Regions from separate parts of the Lysinibacillus sp. FSL K6-1151 genome, predicted to be linked through region 1. Evidence: a T-box and tRNA genes for the amino acid it is inferred to sense, from the RefSeq annotation. Region 1 holds a T-box; the other regions hold tRNA genes.
The links. A T-box is a leader RNA that pairs with one kind of tRNA and senses whether it is charged. The one in region 1 lies ahead of metG (methionine--tRNA ligase), so its partner is inferred to be a tRNA-Met.
Positions count from the first base shown of each region.

Region 2: it has a tRNA-Met gene. The T-box ahead of metG (methionine--tRNA ligase) is inferred to sense a tRNA for this amino acid. The anticodon was not compared.
Region 3: it has a tRNA-Met gene. The T-box ahead of metG (methionine--tRNA ligase) is inferred to sense a tRNA for this amino acid. The anticodon was not compared.

Region 1 covers NZ_CP152040.1:4,284,892-4,292,901, forward strand. Annotated here, with positions in the region: gene MHI04_RS20700 (2-isopropylmalate synthase) at 1-1,234, shown strand, start outside; gene metG (methionine--tRNA ligase) at 1,342-2,976, opposite strand; T-box leader at 3,034-3,295, opposite strand; gene MHI04_RS20710 (HAD-IA family hydrolase) at 3,392-4,039, opposite strand; gene fosM (FosM family fosfomycin resistance protein) at 4,055-4,480, opposite strand; gene rsgA (ribosome small subunit-dependent GTPase A) at 4,498-5,568, opposite strand; gene MHI04_RS20725 (3-oxoacyl-[acyl-carrier-protein] synthase III C-terminal domain-containing protein) at 5,971-7,053, shown strand; gene MHI04_RS20730 (isoprenylcysteine carboxyl methyltransferase family protein) at 7,055-7,597, shown strand; gene MHI04_RS20735 (GTP-binding protein) at 7,617-8,010, opposite strand, start outside.
Region 2 covers NZ_CP152040.1:3,894,997-3,899,478, forward strand. Annotated here, with positions in the region: gene MHI04_RS18795 (ABC transporter permease) at 1-175, opposite strand, end outside; gene MHI04_RS18800 (phosphotransferase) at 325-1,116, opposite strand; gene MHI04_RS18805 (GNAT family N-acetyltransferase) at 1,143-1,685, opposite strand; tRNA gene MHI04_RS18810 (tRNA-Leu) at 1,875-1,955, opposite strand; tRNA gene MHI04_RS18815 (tRNA-Cys) at 2,002-2,075, opposite strand; tRNA gene MHI04_RS18820 (tRNA-Gly) at 2,084-2,158, opposite strand; tRNA gene MHI04_RS18825 (tRNA-Gln) at 2,164-2,238, opposite strand; tRNA gene MHI04_RS18830 (tRNA-His) at 2,256-2,331, opposite strand; tRNA gene MHI04_RS18835 (tRNA-His) at 2,372-2,447, opposite strand; tRNA gene MHI04_RS18840 (tRNA-Trp) at 2,460-2,533, opposite strand; tRNA gene MHI04_RS18845 (tRNA-Tyr) at 2,547-2,630, opposite strand; tRNA gene MHI04_RS18850 (tRNA-Thr) at 2,640-2,715, opposite strand; tRNA gene MHI04_RS18855 (tRNA-Phe) at 2,727-2,799, opposite strand; tRNA gene MHI04_RS18860 (tRNA-Asp) at 2,816-2,891, opposite strand; tRNA gene MHI04_RS18865 (tRNA-Met) at 2,895-2,969, opposite strand; tRNA gene MHI04_RS18870 (tRNA-Val) at 2,996-3,071, opposite strand; tRNA gene MHI04_RS18875 (tRNA-Glu) at 3,087-3,161, opposite strand; tRNA gene MHI04_RS18880 (tRNA-Ser) at 3,186-3,277, opposite strand; tRNA gene MHI04_RS18885 (tRNA-Asn) at 3,283-3,359, opposite strand; rRNA gene rrf (5S ribosomal RNA) at 3,376-3,491, opposite strand; rRNA gene MHI04_RS18895 (23S ribosomal RNA) at 3,604-4,482, opposite strand, start outside.
Region 3 covers NZ_CP152040.1:3,585,441-3,589,922, reverse strand. Annotated here, with positions in the region: gene nadB (L-aspartate oxidase) at 1-414, opposite strand, end outside; gene MHI04_RS17230 (cysteine desulfurase family protein) at 515-1,585, shown strand; rRNA gene rrf (5S ribosomal RNA) at 1,905-2,020, shown strand; tRNA gene MHI04_RS17220 (tRNA-Val) at 2,031-2,106, shown strand; tRNA gene MHI04_RS17215 (tRNA-Thr) at 2,110-2,185, shown strand; tRNA gene MHI04_RS17210 (tRNA-Lys) at 2,193-2,268, shown strand; tRNA gene MHI04_RS17205 (tRNA-Leu) at 2,286-2,370, shown strand; tRNA gene MHI04_RS17200 (tRNA-Gly) at 2,406-2,480, shown strand; tRNA gene MHI04_RS17195 (tRNA-Leu) at 2,486-2,574, shown strand; tRNA gene MHI04_RS17190 (tRNA-Arg) at 2,583-2,659, shown strand; tRNA gene MHI04_RS17185 (tRNA-Pro) at 2,667-2,743, shown strand; tRNA gene MHI04_RS17180 (tRNA-Ala) at 2,760-2,835, shown strand; tRNA gene MHI04_RS17175 (tRNA-Met) at 2,863-2,936, shown strand; tRNA gene MHI04_RS17170 (tRNA-Ile) at 2,944-3,020, shown strand; tRNA gene MHI04_RS17165 (tRNA-Ser) at 3,036-3,128, shown strand; tRNA gene MHI04_RS17160 (tRNA-Met) at 3,182-3,256, shown strand; tRNA gene MHI04_RS17155 (tRNA-Asp) at 3,260-3,335, shown strand; tRNA gene MHI04_RS17150 (tRNA-Phe) at 3,393-3,468, shown strand; tRNA gene MHI04_RS17145 (tRNA-Gly) at 3,474-3,547, shown strand; tRNA gene MHI04_RS17140 (tRNA-Ile) at 3,549-3,622, shown strand; tRNA gene MHI04_RS17135 (tRNA-Asn) at 3,630-3,706, shown strand; tRNA gene MHI04_RS17130 (tRNA-Ser) at 3,716-3,806, shown strand; tRNA gene MHI04_RS17125 (tRNA-Glu) at 3,809-3,880, shown strand; gene MHI04_RS17120 (diaminopropionate ammonia-lyase) at 4,141-4,482, shown strand, end outside.

The DNA of each region.
Region 1 (8,010 bases):
ATTCAGCAAATCAAAGGATCAAATTCTACAAATTGGTGTAGATGCTGTGAAGTACGCTAAATCATTATTGCCGCAAGTTCAATATTCCACAGAGGATGCGTCTCGTTCAGATTTTGAATATCTTTGGAAAACAATCGAAGCTGTTATGAAAGCTGGCGCAACTATGATTAATGTTCCTGATACGGTTGGCTTTGCAGAACCAGAAGAATTTGGAGAGATGATTTTTAAATTAAATGACCGTATGAAAAATTTAAACGATAGCGTTCTTCTAAGCGTTCATTGTCACAATGACCTAGGGATGGCAACGGCTAATACACTTGCTGCCATTAAAAATGGGGCGGATAAAGTGGAATGTACAATCAATGGTATCGGTGAACGTGCAGGTAATGCTGCATTAGAGGAAGTTGTCATGGCGCTAAAAACTCGTAGCTCCGTCTACAACGCTGAGACACGTATCAATACAAAAGAGATTATGAATACTTCACGCCTTGTTTCTAGCTTTATGGGTCTAGATGTCCAGGTCAATAAAGCTATTACGGGAGATAATGCGTTTGCGCATTCTTCTGGTATTCATCAGGATGGTTTGCTAAAATCTCGTGATGCTTATGAAATTGTTCACCCTGAAGATGTAGGTCTTGATGATATGGAGCTAGTACTAACAGCTCGCTCTGGTCGCCATGCAGTAAAAAATGCCCTTGAAAAATTAGGGTTTACTAATCTTTCTACAGATGAATTTGAAGGCATTTTTGAAGGCTTCTTAAAGCTAGCGGATGCGAAAAAGGAAGTATATGATCACGACTTATACGTTATTGTGGAAAGCTATTATGAAAAACATGATGCCAATAATAAAAATGCCACACATTATAGTGACCAATTCTTTGATATCGACGATCTACAAGTCGTCAGCAATACTAGCTTTCCTTCTGCAAGTGTGAAAGTTCGTAAAGGCGGCGAAGTCTTTAAAGCAAGTGCAGTAGGCTCTGGCCCAATCGATGCCTTATATTCAGCCATTGCAGAAATTACAAACATAGATATAAAACTAGTGGAATACAATATCAATAGTGTTTCACGAGGCAAAGAGGCTTTAGGTAAGGTGAAAATTACGATTGAGTATGATGGCGAAAAGTATATTGCCAAAGCAGCTGATACAGATATTCTAAAGGCAAGTGCCCTAGCCTATATTAATGCTATCAATAGCATTGTTGTAGCAAAATTAACACCTGTGATGAATTAAATTGAATTGAAAAAAGCAGTATGACGTATGTGAACTACCCCGTAAAAATTAGACATCAATCTATCTTTTTGGGGTCAGATCATATGAGTCATACTGCTTTTTCAAATCTAACGACTGTCCCTCACTAATTTTTGATACTCTTCTTCAATTCGTTCAATGTCAAGACGGTCAAACAAAGGAGCTACTGCTTGAATCATTTGAGGCAATTCTACTTGTTCATGCCACATCATTTCCTGTATGCCTAACATATTCCTTACCTTCTCTGCTGAAAATGGTAAGAAAGGATGCAGTAGCTGTCCTAAATTAGCAATAATATAGACACAGGTTGCTAGTGTACGATTACTAGCCTCCACATTTTCTTTTACTTGTTGCCATGGCTGTTGTACGTCAAAATAGCGATTAGCCCCTCGAATATACTCAAAAATGGCTTCTAACGCTTGTTTAAAATGCCCTCCTTCAATCAGCCTGCCCGCTTCATTAAACAGCTGAACGGTTTGTTTACGAATATTGCTATCTACTTCAGCCTGTGGCACCTGGCTGGCAAAGGATTTCTCAATAAACTTCAATGTACGATTGACAAAATTACCATAGGCACCGAGTAATTCACTATTATGACTGTAAATAAATTCTCGCCATGAAAAATCAGTATCACGGTTTTCTGGCGCATTCATCGTTAAGAAGTAGCGAATGGCGTCTGCGTCATAACGACTTAAAATATACGGAACCCACACAGCCCAATTTTGACTAGTTGATAATTTTCGTTTTTCTAATGTTAAATATTCGTTCGATACGATATGTGTTGGTAATGCTTGCGCCCCAATTCCCATTAAAATAGCTGGCCAAATAACCGTATGGAAAGGAATATTATCCTTCCCATGGACATAATACGAAATGGTCTCTTCATTCCATAAATCTTCAATCGCTATTTGATGCTCTTTTGCCCACTCTAGACTTGCTGATAGATAACCAGCTACTGCTTCAATCCATACATATATTTTTTTCCCTTCAAAGCCTGGCACTGGGACATCTATGCCGTTTGGTAAATCTCTTGTTACTGCTCGGTCAGGAACCCCTTCTGCCAAGTAACGCTCCGTTAAACCTAAAGCATTATCTCGCCAACGTTTATGGGCCTTCGCTTCTGCCACATAAGACTCCAATCTACCTTGAAATTGACTAAAGGTAAAATAAAAATGCTCTGTCTCACGAATAACAGGCTCATTGCCACATATTTTGCAACGTTTATCTATTAAATCCAGTGGGTCTAAGATTTCTGAGCAGTTATCACATTGATCTCCCCTTGCTTTTGCACCACAATTTGGGCAAATTCCTTCAACAAATCGATCGGGTAGAAATTGTTGATCCGTCTCACAGTAAGCCTGTTCAATTTTCTTTTTGTATAAAAAATTGTTAGCTAGTAGCTGTAAAAATAGGCCCTTTACGGATTCATGATGGTGTTCTGCATCTGTTCTAGTGTATAAATCATAGGTAAATCCTAAATCACGAAAGCACTGCGTAAATTCAGCATGATAGTGATTGGCAATGGCCTCTGTTGTTGTATTTTCTTGTGCTGCACGAATAGAAATAGGTGTACCATTACAATCACTGCCTGATACATATAAAACCTGCTCACCTTTTTGTCGGTAATATCTAGCCAAAATATCACCTGGTAATAGTGCGGCAACATGCCCTAAATGCAAAGAACCATTTGCATATGGCCAAGCGCCTCCAATAACAATTGTCATTCTAGTTTGCTCCCCTCACTAAAAAATGGTAAAAAAAAAATCGTCCTAATCAAATCTGATTAGGACGAGTATACCCGTGTTACCACCTATATTTACAAATAGCTCACACTATTTTTCTCCATCAGTACGTCTCCATTCAAAATGAGAGATACTGCCGCTGTTGTAACGAGTGCCCATCTCGTCGTAATCTACTTGCTAAAAAGCTTTCGGTACGAAGCTCAAAGGTCATTTTCAAAAGGGTTCATTTACCTCATTTCCACCAACAGAGGCTCTCTACAAAATGCTGCTCCAATTTACTTTTCCTTTTCAATGCTTTTCCTATAGGATTGGCACTATTTTACGCTTTCTAGTGATGAAATGCAATCATTGTCGTTAAATCAACTCTATTTTTCGATAAAGATTAAAATTTAAGCGATTAATTGAATGTGATGTTTAATAACGCTGTTAAATCATCTATTATAATGTCTGCCTTTTGCAATTCGTTATCCTGTGCAAAGTCAAAACGAACGCCTATCGACTGTAGTTGATTGTCATGTGCAGCCTGAATATCCGACGAACGATCTCCCACCACTACCCCGTTCTCGATTTCATTTTCTTCTACAACTCGTTTTACTAGATCTGATTTATGCCCACTTGCAATAGATTGAATGCTGTAGATTCCCTTTATAAAACGCTCTAATTGATAGGTTTCAACAATCGCCTGTAAATAGTCAACCTGTCCATTACTCGCTATGTATAACGGATAATTCTCTGATAATGTTGCAAGAGTTTGTTCAGCATGTGGATATAAAGCTCCCTGATGATTGCGTATTTGCTCAATCAGCTTTACATGGAACAAAACATTGCTCTCTTCACGTATCTCTATTGCATGCATAGGACATAATGTTTCCCACACAACAGGTAAAGGAACGCCCATTATTTCTCTGTATTTTTCTATCGGTGTTTCTCCTTGCCACAAGCCACTTGTCCGTAGCACATCAAATGTTGCGTCGAGCGCAGGCTCTAATATAAGATTTGTTTGAAATAACGTGCCATCCATATCAAAAATAAAAGCTTTGTTCATAGAATCACTCCCTGATTAATTATCAAAAAACGTCATGTGAGGCTTTTCCTGCTTATAATAAGCCAAACGATCTTGCAAAGTTCCTGTATGAAATTCAAATTTATGACCATCAGGGTCTGTAAAGTAAATCGATTTTTTGTCCTTCTCATCTCTTTGACGCCCTGTTAAAATATTGACCTTTAATTGTAGCAATTTATCATACATTTTGTCATAGTTATCCTCACAAATAGTAAAGGCGATGTGGGTATAGGAATGATGGATTTCATTCCGTGGTATATCCCTCTCTACATTCAGGGCGAGCCACAGCCCATTTACATCAAAATAGGCTGTGCTTTTCCCCTTTACTAGCAATTTTGCATCGAAAACATTTTCATAGAATGCGATGGATTCCTCTAAATTGGATACAGAAAATAGTAAATGATTAATATGTTGAATGGTCATAACTAAGCTCCTAATGCTTATTTTTTACCTTTTTTTATTCCTTTAGAAATCTGCTTCCATTTACGTTGCTCCTCAAGTTTCGCCTGTGCATTGGTTTTGCGTTCCATATAAGCTAATTCTCTTTGGAGCTTAAAGTAGCTTTGGAGGCGATATTGATCCAACTCTCCATCAACAATAGCTTGCTGGACAGCACAATAAGGCTCTTTTTGATGAGTACAATCACGATAACGACAAGCTGTTGCTAGTTCCTCAATATCTTGAAAGCTTGAAGCTAAACTATCACCTTGATCCCATAATTGAAGCTCACGCATCCCTGGTGTATCGATTAAACAGCCCCCATCTGGTAATATGACTAACTCTCGATGAGTAGTTGTATGACGACCCTTAGCATCTTCCTCACGAATACCAGCAACCTTCATCAGCATCTCCCCACACAAAGCATTTGTTAAGGTCGACTTCCCTGCCCCTGAAGAGCCTAGCAATGCCCCTGTCACTCCCTCCGTGAACAATGTCTTAATTTCCATTAAGCCTTCGCCCGATAAAGCACTCGTCACAAAAATATCTACACCAAATGCTACAGACTCAACTTCTTGTACCAAGCTTGCAGTATCCTCACATAAATCTGCCTTCGTCAGGACAATCACTGGCCTTGCCCCTGAATCCCAGGCAGCTACTAAATATCTCTCCAAACGTCGAATATTAAAATCAGCGTTCAAGCTCATAACAAGTAACACGATATCGACATTTGATGCGACAATCTGTTCTTGAATTTCAGTTCCTGCAACTTTACGTGAAAATACAGATTTTCGTTGGAATAGCTGATGAATAATTGCTCGTTCCTCACCGGGCATTTTCTCTACTAGCACCCAATCACCAACTGCTGGATAGTCCTCCCGAGCTAAAGACGTATACGCATAATGACCAGCAATTGTCGCAAGCCATTCGCCCTCTTCGGCTAACACTCGGTAAGAATGCTTATGCTCTAATGTAACCCTTGCAGGCACACAATTCTTCAATTTAGGCTGTTTTTTCATTTCCATCATTTGCTCTTCAAAATACGTTGTAAAACCTACTGTTGTTAAATTCAATTTATTTTCCTCCTAAACGTACATATCCTTGACGCCTCAGCGCAATGTCTGTAATATCCGCCAGAGACTCTATCGTCATTCAGCATTTTTTGAACCACGAAAAAAACCTTGTAGCTGCAATTCGGCAGTTACAAGGTTTCACAGGCACGTTTAAAAGATACACAAATACCCCGAGTTATAGCACGGCGTCACTTTGTATATTTTAGGCGTGTGAAATGGAACAAACCGAATTGCAGTTCGCTAAAAATAGATCTATTCATCATGTCACATCACCTTCTTTCCATTTAGTTGTTATCAATATAGCTAAATTTTCAGAAATTGTCAATTATAATCTTATAAGCATTTATTCTAATCCTTGACGCATAGAATGAACAAGACCACTAAATGCGAGGAGATGTTGAATTGCCTAAAATCATTTCTATTAGCACACATCAACCACCTTACACATTACAGCAATCAAATGCAGAGGAACTAACGAAAGAGCTTTTCTATGCAAAAATCCCAAAACTAGAGCGCTACTTAAAGGTTTTTGAAAATGGTGGCATCGACACCCGCCATTTTTGTGTTCCATCAGAATGGCATCGTACGAATCACTCCTTTGAGGAACGCAATGATTTATATATTGAATTAGCTACACAATACAGCGTGAACGTCATCCAGGCATGTTTAGAAAATGATGCTTTTTTATCTTCACCCATTTCTCCCGAAGAGATTGATGCTATCATTTTTGTCAGTAGTACTGGCATTTCAACACCAAGCATTGATGCGCGTGTGATGAATAAACTTCCCTTTTCAGATCGACTGAAACGTATTCCACTATGGGGGTTAGGATGTGCTGGCGGAGCAGCAGGTGTAAGTAGAGCCTTTGATTTTTGTAAAGCCCATCCACATGCGAAGGTGCTTGTCGTTTGTGTCGAGTTATGTAGCCTCACTTTTCAGCCAAATGATTTTTCTAAAAGTAATTTAATCGGTGCTTCTCTTTTTGCAGATGGTGCTGCTTGTATTCTCGTTTGCGGAGACGACTTAACCATCGATACGAAAAAAACAACACCTTCTATTTTGGCAACAGGCTCTAAATGGATGCCAGATTCAGAAAATGTGATGGGTTGGAATGTAAAAAACAATGGACTTCATGTTATTTTTCAAAAAAGTATTCCTGCCATTATTACTAATTGGCTTGGACCATTCATTGAAAAATTTTTAATGGAACAAGGACTATATAGTGAGCAACTTACTCATTTCATCGCTCATCCTGGAGGGAAAAAGGTTTTAAAAGCTTATGAAGATACACTTTATTTGTCTCCCCAAAAAACCGACATTTCTCGGGAAATATTGCGCCAACATGGCAATATGTCATCACCAACTGTGTTGTATGTATTAGAGCAATTTATGCTACATGAAGGACAAGTGGAGGATACAGGTTTACTCGTCGCTCTTGGCCCTGGTTTTTGTGCAGAAGCTGTATTATTAAACTGGAGGGAGTAACATGATCTTCTATCTTATTTTAACTATTGTCATTCTACAAAGACTGACAGAGGTTGTCATTGCCAAACGCAATGAGAAATGGATGTTTTCACAAGGAGCCTATGAAGTAGGTGCCTCTCATTATCCCTATATGGTCACAATGCATGTTAGTTTTTTTCTGTTTTTAATTGTAGAAATCGTCACAAATAACAATGGTATCTCGCCCTTATTCCCATTATTTTTTCTATTATTTATAGCTGTGCAAGCCTTAAGGATTTGGTGTATTCGCTCTTTGGGCTCCTTTTGGAATACAAAAATTCTTATATTACCTGATGCTCAAGTTGTCCGTAAAGGGCCATATGAATATATGCGTCATCCCAATTATGCGGTAGTTTGTTTGGAAATCCTTTTACTACCTCTCATGTTTCAGGCTTACTTTACAGCATTTTGTTTTACATTATTAAATATTACAATGCTTTCTGTACGAATTCCTATAGAAGAAAAAGCATTACGAGATGCTACTAATTATAATCGTGTATTTCAAAAGAAGATTTCGGAGTCTTAACCGAAATCTTCTTTTCTTCTTAATGCCATTCCCAGTTGAATGGGTCCTGTAGACGCTCCCAAGGATTATGGAACTCTTCATCCGTTAATAAACAGTTGTCCAATTGTTTGATTATATCTTCTCGATTTAAATCAATCCCAATAATAACAAGCTGTGTCATTCGATCTCCAAATTCCTCATCCCAATCCTCCAATACTTCAGGACTTTGCTGAAATACATCCTGCTGCTGTGCTTTAGGTAGGGCTGCTACCCAATAAGAAACAGGTTCAATTTTTGCAGATGACCCAGCCTGAGATAATAATAGTGCAACATCCTGATGTCTTGCACTCCAAACAATTCCCTTTGCTCGTACAATCGATTCTGGCATTTGATCACACCACTCGACAAAACGCATCGGATGGAAGGGTCTTTTG
Region 2 (4,482 bases), 390 kb from region 1:
CAGCCATGTAAATTTGCCCATTCGGTAAATCTTTAATTAAAGCTGCATTATCCTGCGATAGACCATTTGCCAAACCCGAAATAATAAACGTTAAAAAACTAACTAGGAAGATAATGGAGCCTAAGATTAAAAACCGTACTTTATTCTTCTTTATCTCTTTCCACGCAAGATTCATTACTAACCCCTCCATTTCTTTGATTACTCATAGCTTAAAATGTTTACATGAACAGAGCATGAACTAATCATTAAAAATGAACGGGAAAATAAAAAACCGATCTATAAAGGAAGTTTTTATCCTATAGAACGGTTTAAAATATTTTTAATTTAAAAAAATTCATATAATCCATTTTTAAAGTAATTGTATTCATTTTGGTCTATTAACTTAACGCCGTACCCTTCATAGAATATCTGTTCGTCTTGTTCTGTTTCAAATACATGTGGTTTAGGGCGTACCGCCAGAGCAACATCATATCGTGGATCACCTAATGCTCCAGTACTCCAATCGATAACTCCTGAAATTTTTCTATTCTGTACAAGAACATTGTCAATTGTGAAATCACCGTGTATAAATGTTTGCTGAATGATTTTTGGTTTTTTCCTTTTCAATTTATCTAATAATTTTGGAGTGCCATCTACTTTAAAATTTTTCAAATTACACTCAGCTTGTCCCAACATATCGTCTATCCATGGTGTGTTTTTTACTAACTCTTGTGGACATCGGGTTGAATGAATGGCAGAAAGGATCTTTCCAAAATTAAATATTATTTCATGTCTGTTTTCCTCTTTAATCTCATTTTCTAGTGCACTTCTAACGGTGTCGCCTTCTAAATATGCCATTAAAGCCCATGACTGATTTTCTAATGGTTGTTCAATAAAATAATGCAACGTTGGAACTGGTAATGTAGATTTTGATAAATGTTTAAGGACAGTTGCTTCTTTCGTTAACCAGGAACAAAATTGTGTTCCTTTTGTTCTTTTTAAAACGAATATTCCTCTTTTAGAATTAAGAATTCCTACATCCGATGTATGTCCTTGTCTTGGAAAATAAATATGGATAACTCCTCCAACATACTCAACTATGTCTTTAGGTATTTCATTTCGTTGTATGGGATGCAAAATTTTCACCACCAATGCTACTTATTTTAATCAGCCTTTCCTATTCCTTTAGTTTGATAAAGAACAGGATCTATATTACTCCACACATAAATTAATAAGTCTAAGTCTTTATTTCCTATATTAATCTTTTCCGTTTTTTCTAATCTAGCACCCAATCTCTCATAAAAACGCTTCGACTGATTATCCTCTAAAACCTCAACAAATATTTTTTCATAGCCTAATGCTTTCAACTTAGTAAACAATTTATTGACTAGTTTACTGCCTATTCCTTGACCCTGAAATTGATCTAAAATGTAGATGGATGTTAAATCCCCAGACCCTTCAATTTCATTTTCAGCTCTCTTACCACCATCAGTAAATCCAATAATTTCCCCATTATTGTTTTCTGCAACAAAGACATAATGATCAACTTTAGAGATGTTCCTTACCCATAATTCTGTTCTTTGCTCATAAGACAATTTTTCTAAATACTCGGTAGGAAGAATATTTTTATAAGTATTCTTCCAACTATCTACATGAACTTTTGCTATGCCTTTAGCATCCGACAATTTTGCTTCCCTTATAATCATGTTCCACACCTACCTTCGTATTTACTGTTTATTCAATATGTATGTATTTATATCCTCTTTTGGCATAAGAAATTTTAATCATTCACGCGAGGTTTAAAATGCAATATTATTATTGATGACAAATAAAAAAACGCTTCTTACACTAAGTAAGAAACGTTTCTATAGACAGTTTTAACATACTGTCTAGGATACCGGTGGTCGGGGTCGAACCGACACTCCAAAGGAACACGATTTTGAGTCGTGCGCGTCTGCCAATTCCGCCACACCGGCATAATGGAGATAAAAAAAATCGGATACACCGATTAGAGTTAAAATATGGAGGCGGCAACCGGATTTGAACCGGTGATAAAGGTGTTGCAGACCTGTGCCTTACCACTTGGCTATGCCGCCATCGAAGTTGGAGCGGAAGACGAGGTTCGAACTCGCGACCCCCACCTTGGCAAGGTGGTGTTCTACCACTGAACTACTTCCGCAAAAATGGCTGGGGTACCTGGATTCGAACCAGGGCATGACGGAATCAAAATCCGTTGCCTTACCGCTTGGCTATACCCCAAAAGATAATTATATAAATGGGGCGACTGATGGGAATCGAACCCACGAGTGCCGGAACCACAATCCGGTGCGTTAACCACTTCGCCACAATCGCCATTATATTATGATTTGATTTTTATTAATTTTACTTTAAATGGGGCGACTGATGGGAATCGAACCCACGAATGCCGGAACCACAATCCGGTGCGTTAACCACTTCGCCACAATCGCCATAAAATTAATTGGCAGGGGCAGTAGGAATCGAACCCACACCAAAGGTTTTGGAGACCTCTATTCTACCGTTGAACTATGCCCCTATAATAATAAAACTGGTGGAGGGGGACGGATTCGAACCGCCGAACCCTAAGGAGCGGATTTACAGTCCGCCGCGTTTAGCCACTTCGCTACCCCTCCGGGAATACATGGTGCCGGCGATAGGAGTCGAACCCACGACCTACTGATTACAAGTCAGTTGCTCTACCAACTGAGCTACACCGGCAAAAAAAATGATGGGTCAGGACGGAATCGAACCGCCGACACTTAGAGCTTCAATCTAATGCTCTACCAACTGAGCTACTGACCCTTGTTATTAAAAAAAATGGCGGTCCCGACCGGGATCGAACCGGCGATCTCCTGCGTGACAGGCAGGCATGTTAACCGCTACACCACGGGACCATTTGGTTGCGGGGGCCGGATTTGAACCAACGACCTTCGGGTTATGAGCCCGACGAGCTACCACTGCTCCACCCCGCGATAATCATATACTATTGTAAAAATAATGGTGGAGGATGACGGGCTCGAACCGCCGACCCTCTGCTTGTAAGGCAGATGCTCTCCCAGCTGAGCTAATCCTCCATCTGGGTATTTAAATGGTGACCCCTACGGGATTCGAACCCGTGTTACCGCCGTGAAAGGGCGGTGTCTTAACCACTTGACCAAGGGGCCAACTTTTGGAATAAATCAAAGTGCTGGCGGAGAGTAAGGGATTTGAACCCTTGAGACAGTGTTAACCGCCTACACGATTTCCAATCGTGCTCCTTCGGCCACTCGGACAACTCTCCAAGAATGGCTCCGAAGGCAGGACTCGAACCTGCGACAACCTGATTAACAGTCAGGTGCTACTACCAACTGAGCTACTTCGGAATAATTTTAGTATATAGCCTAGCGACGTCCTACTCTCACAGGGGGAAGCCCCCAACTACCATCGGCGCTAAAGAGCTTAACTTCCGTGTTCGGTATGGGAACGGGTGTGACCTCTTTGCCATCATCACTAGACTATTTGAAAGACAATACTTATTATAACATATTTTATCAAAATTACAAGTATATTATAATATTTTTTATTCTTTCAAAACTGGATAAACGTACATTGAATGGTTCAAACATTTTGGTTAAGTCCTCGATCGATTAGTATTCGTCAGCTCCATGTGTCACCACACTTCCACCTCGAACCTATCTACCTCATCGTCTTTGAGGGATCTTACTTACTTGCGTAATGGGAAATCTCATCTTGAGGGGGGCTTCATGCTTAGATGCTTTCAGCACTTATCCCGTCCACACATAGCTACCCAGCGATGCCTTTGGCAAGACAACTGGTACACCAGCGGTGTGTCCATCCCGGTCCTCTCGTACTAAGGACAGCTCCTCTCAAATTTCCTACGCCCACGACGGATAGGGACCGAACTGTCTCACGACGTTCTGAACCCAGCTCGCGTACCGCTTTAATGGGCGAACAGCCCAACCCTTGGGACCGACTACAGCCCCAGGATGCGATGAGCCGACATCGAGGTGCCAAACCTCCCCGTCGATGTGGACTCTTGGGGGAGATAAGCCTGTTATCCCCGGGGTAGCTTTTATCCGTTGAGCGATGGCCCTTCCATGCGGAACCACCGGATCACTAAGCCCGTCTTTCGACCCTGCTCGACTTGTAGGTCTCGCAGTCAAGCTCCCTTGTGCCTTTACACTCTACGAATGATTTCCAACCATTCTGAGGGAACCTTTGGGCGCCTCCGTTACCTTTTAGGAGGCGACCGCCCCAGTCAAACTGTCCGCCTGACACTGTCTCCTGCCCCGCTAAGGGGCATGGGTTAGAATTTCAATACAACCAGGGTAGTATCCCACCGACGCCTCCTTCGAAGCTGGCGCTCCGAGATCTCTGGCTCCTACCTATCCTGTACAAGTTGTACCAAAATTCAATATCAGGCTACAGTAAAGCTCCACGGGGTCTTTCCGTCCTGTCGCGGGTAACCTGCATCTTCACAGGTAC
Region 3 (4,482 bases), 700 kb from region 1:
AAGTAAGTAATCTATGAAAATTTGACCAGTACGATCACCACCTGCATGTAGAATACGATGATGACTATGTGCCCCTTCGAGTCCTAGAGCCGGTTTTCCATCAACATGACGATCGATAGGGAGACCAGTCTTTAAATATTTCTGCATGATTTTAGTGCCATCTTCTATGAGTGTAGTAACATGTTTTTTCTCGTGATGATATTCTCCAGCTTTCAATGTATCAGCAATGTGGTGTTCAATATGATCTTTCTCACTTGTAACAGCAGCGATGCCACCTTGTGCACGATAAGAACTACTCATATAAAGAGATGATTTTGTAACAATTTGTACTTGAAAATGTTCTTCGAGCAGTAAAGCAGCTTGAAGTGCAGCAATTCCACTGCCGATTATAAGGACATCTGCCTTTACATCCATAGTTATACCCTCTTTACAGTTGTCTTGACACTTATCTTTACATAAAATAAAAAAGAAAACAAGACTTGATGAACTAGAGAGGGAGAAGACAATGATTTATATGGATTATGCTGCGACATCACCGATGACGAAGGAGGCTCTTGCAGCTTATGTAGAGGTAGCACAGCGGTATTATGGAAATAGTGCAAGTCTTCATGATTTAGGAGGACAAGCCTATTATTTTGTCCAGCAATCAAGAGAGGTTGTAGCCAATGCTTTAGGCGTAAATAGTGACGGTATTATTTTTACAGGGAGCGGGACAGAAGGAAATATCCTGGCTATCTTGTCATTAGCGCTGGCCTCTAAAAAAGGAAAACACATTATTTCATCTCAAGCTGAGCATACGTCTGTGCATGCAGCGTTGAATACGCTTGAGAAAATGGGTTTTATAGTGACAAAATTGCCTTTACAGATGGATGGATGGATTGACCTTGAACAATTACAGCAAGCAATCCGCAAAGATACGGCTTTGATTACAATTCAACATGTCAATTCTGAAATTGGTGCTATTCAGCCTGTAGAGAAAATAATAGAGATGGCTAAAAAATCTGATGTTTTCAGCCATATTGACTGTGTACAATCATTTGGGAAGCTTGCTATACCAAGTGGAGTAGATGCCATCACAATCTCAGCTCATAAAATAGGTGGACCAAAGGGGTGTGGTGCTGTCTATCTGAATCCTGCGCTCCGAGTACCTGCCTTAACACCGGGTGTGACTCATGAGAGGGGTTTAAGAGGCGGCACATTAGATACACCAGCAATTGTAGCCTTTGCGGCAGCAATTGAAAACTATCAATATGAAAGACAACATTATGAGACTTTAAGAAGATTTTTGAAAAACAATTTGCCTGAAACATGCCAATTAATAGAATGTAACCAACAATTGCCTACTATTTGTGGCGTAATGATGGATAAAATAGAGGGACAATATGTTCTTTTAAAGTTAAATGAGGCAGGAATCTGTATTTCGACGGGTAGTGCATGTGATATTCATAGTGAATCTGGAACGAAAGCCATTTTATCAATGGGTTACTCTTTGGAAGCAGCACGCCAATTTTTTAGACTATCTTTTGGAGCTTCCACTACATTTGAAGAAATTCTAAGATTGAAACAAGAGCTTTTAACTATTTAATGAAACAACAAGTGAAGGGTTTTCTATACCCTTTCCTTGTTTAGAAATAGATTATAAGCTAAGAAAATAGGTGAAATAAAATAATTGTTTTCTTTTGAAACAACAATTGTTATAATATTTTGCAGGGCAATATTTTCTCTTACTTAGCAAAAATAACTTCAAAAAGTAATAATTTCTTTTTTTTATAAAAAAGTATTGCACAATGTGAGAAAACGTTATACAATAATTCTTGTCTTGAAGGACAGGTAAACAACTTCAAAACAAGATACATAAAGAAACTTCTGCTAAGAACGCAGAAGCCAGCACATCCATGTGCAAGTCTAGTGATGATGGCAAAGAGGTCACACCCGTTCCCATACCGAACACGGAAGTTAAGCTCTTTAGCGCCGATGGTAGTTGGGGGCTTCCCCCTGTGAGAGTAGGACGTCGCTAGGCATAATACCCAGGAGGATTAGCTCAGCTGGGAGAGCATCTGCCTTACAAGCAGAGGGTCGGCGGTTCGAGCCCGTCATCCTCCACCATATGCCGGTTTAGCTCAGCAGGTAGAGCAACTGACTTGTAATCAGTAGGTCGTGGGTTCGATTCCTATAGCCGGCACCATTTTTTAGAGCCATTAGCTCAGTTGGTAGAGCATCTGACTTTTAATCAGAGGGTCGAAGGTTCGAGTCCTTCATGGCTCACCATTTTTAAATAATAATAAGCGGGTGTGGCGGAATTGGCAGACGCACTAGACTTAGGATCTAGCGCCGCAAGGCGTGGGGGTTCGACTCCCTTCACCCGCACCATTATTTCATTGCCAGATAAAAAAACTTATGCACATGCGGAAGTAGTTCAGTGGTAGAACACCACCTTGCCAAGGTGGGGGTCGCGAGTTCGAACCTCGTCTTCCGCTCCAAATGTGCCGGGGTGGCGGAACTGGCAGACGCACAGGACTTAAAATCCTGCGGTAGGTGACTACCGTACCGGTTCGATTCCGGTCCTCGGCACCATTTTTAATGCGCCCGTAGCTCAATTGGATAGAGCGTCTGACTACGGATCAGAAGGTTATGGGTTCGACTCCTGTCGGGCGCGCCAAAAAGAACGGGAAGTAGCTCAGCTTGGTAGAGCACTTGGTTTGGGACCAAGGGGTCGCAGGTTCGAATCCTGTCTTCCCGACCATTTCCAAAGAAATTATGGGGCCTTAGCTCAGCTGGGAGAGCGCCTGCCTTGCACGCAGGAGGTCAGCGGTTCGATCCCGCTAGGCTCCACCATAATAAATTAACCAGTATAAAGATCCTGGCGGCGTAGCTCAGCTGGCTAGAGCGTACGGTTCATACCCGTAAGGTCGGGGGTTCGATCCCCTCTGCCGCCATCTTAAAGGACCTTTAGCTCAGTTGGTTAGAGCAGACGGCTCATAACCGTCCGGTCGCAGGTTCGAGTCCTGCAAGGTCCACCATTTATATATTGCAACGGAGGTATACCCAAGTCTGGCTGAAGGGATCGGTCTTGAAAACCGACAGGCGGGTAACACCGCGCGGGGGTTCGAATCCCTCTACCTCCTCCAGTTTTAAATCTTTATAAATGGTGCTTTAAAAACTCGAAACCGTATAAAATTATCGCGGGGTGGAGCAGTGGTAGCTCGTCGGGCTCATAACCCGAAGGTCGTTGGTTCAAATCCGGCCCCCGCAACCAAATGGTCCCGTGGTGTAGCGGTTAACATGCCTGCCTGTCACGCAGGAGATCGCCGGTTCGATCCCGGTCGGGACCGCCATTATTTTCATAAGAAGATATGAAAAGCAAAAGAAAATAAGCTTAGCATGGACGAAATGGGTCAGTAGCTCAGTTGGTAGAGCATTAGATTGAAGCTCTAAGTGTCGGCGGTTCGATTCCGTCCTGACCCACCATTTATGCGGGTGTAGTTTAATGGTAAAACCTCAGCCTTCCAAGCTGATGTCGTGGGTTCGATTCCCATCACCCGCTCCAAGGGCCTATAGCTCAGCTGGTTAGAGCGCACGCCTGATAAGCGTGAGGTCGATGGTTCGAGTCCATTTAGGCCCATCATTATTCCGAAGTAGCTCAGTTGGTAGTAGCACCTGACTGTTAATCAGGTTGTCGCAGGTTCGAGTCCTGCCTTCGGAGCCATTTTTATGTGGGGAAGTACTCAAGAGGCTGAAGAGGCGCCCCTGCTAAGGGTGTAGGTCGGGTAACCGGCGCGAGGGTTCAAATCCCTCCTTCTCCGCCATTGGCCCGTTGGTCAAGTGGTTAAGACACCGCCCTTTCACGGCGGTAACACGGGTTCGAATCCCGTACGGGTCATACTAAGTGCAGTAGATGAATTACATCTACTGCACTTTTTAATTGATTTGATAACATAGTTACTATAAAAATGAAGCCTTCACAGAACATCGAATCTGTGAAGGCTTGTTAATTATATAGGAAGTTAAGAAATTTTTCTCCCTTTTCCGTAGGGGATCATAAACGCATAACAAGGAACTTAGACAAATGTAAGTTCTGTATTGTATAATTTTGTATTTTGAAGCTAGATGGACTAAGCTAATGATAAAGGAGGGATAGGAATGAATGAAAAATTAAAGTGGGTGCACAATCAGCTGGATAAAGCAAATGACGGAACAGCTTTACTGCCATATTTTACATTGGAACAAGTAAAGAAAGTGGGGCAATTTCTACGTACATATGAGCAATTTGAAAAGACACCTCTCCATCATCTTGATTCACTTGCTTCATGGATGGGTGTAGAAAAAATTTTGGTAAAAGACGAATCCTATCGATTTGGCTTAAACGCATTTAAAGTATTAGGCGGAGTTTATGCAATTGCGCAGTATGTTGCCAATAGACTCCAGAAAAATATAGAGGAACTATCGTTTGAACAATTAAAATCATCAGAAGTAAAAGCGCAG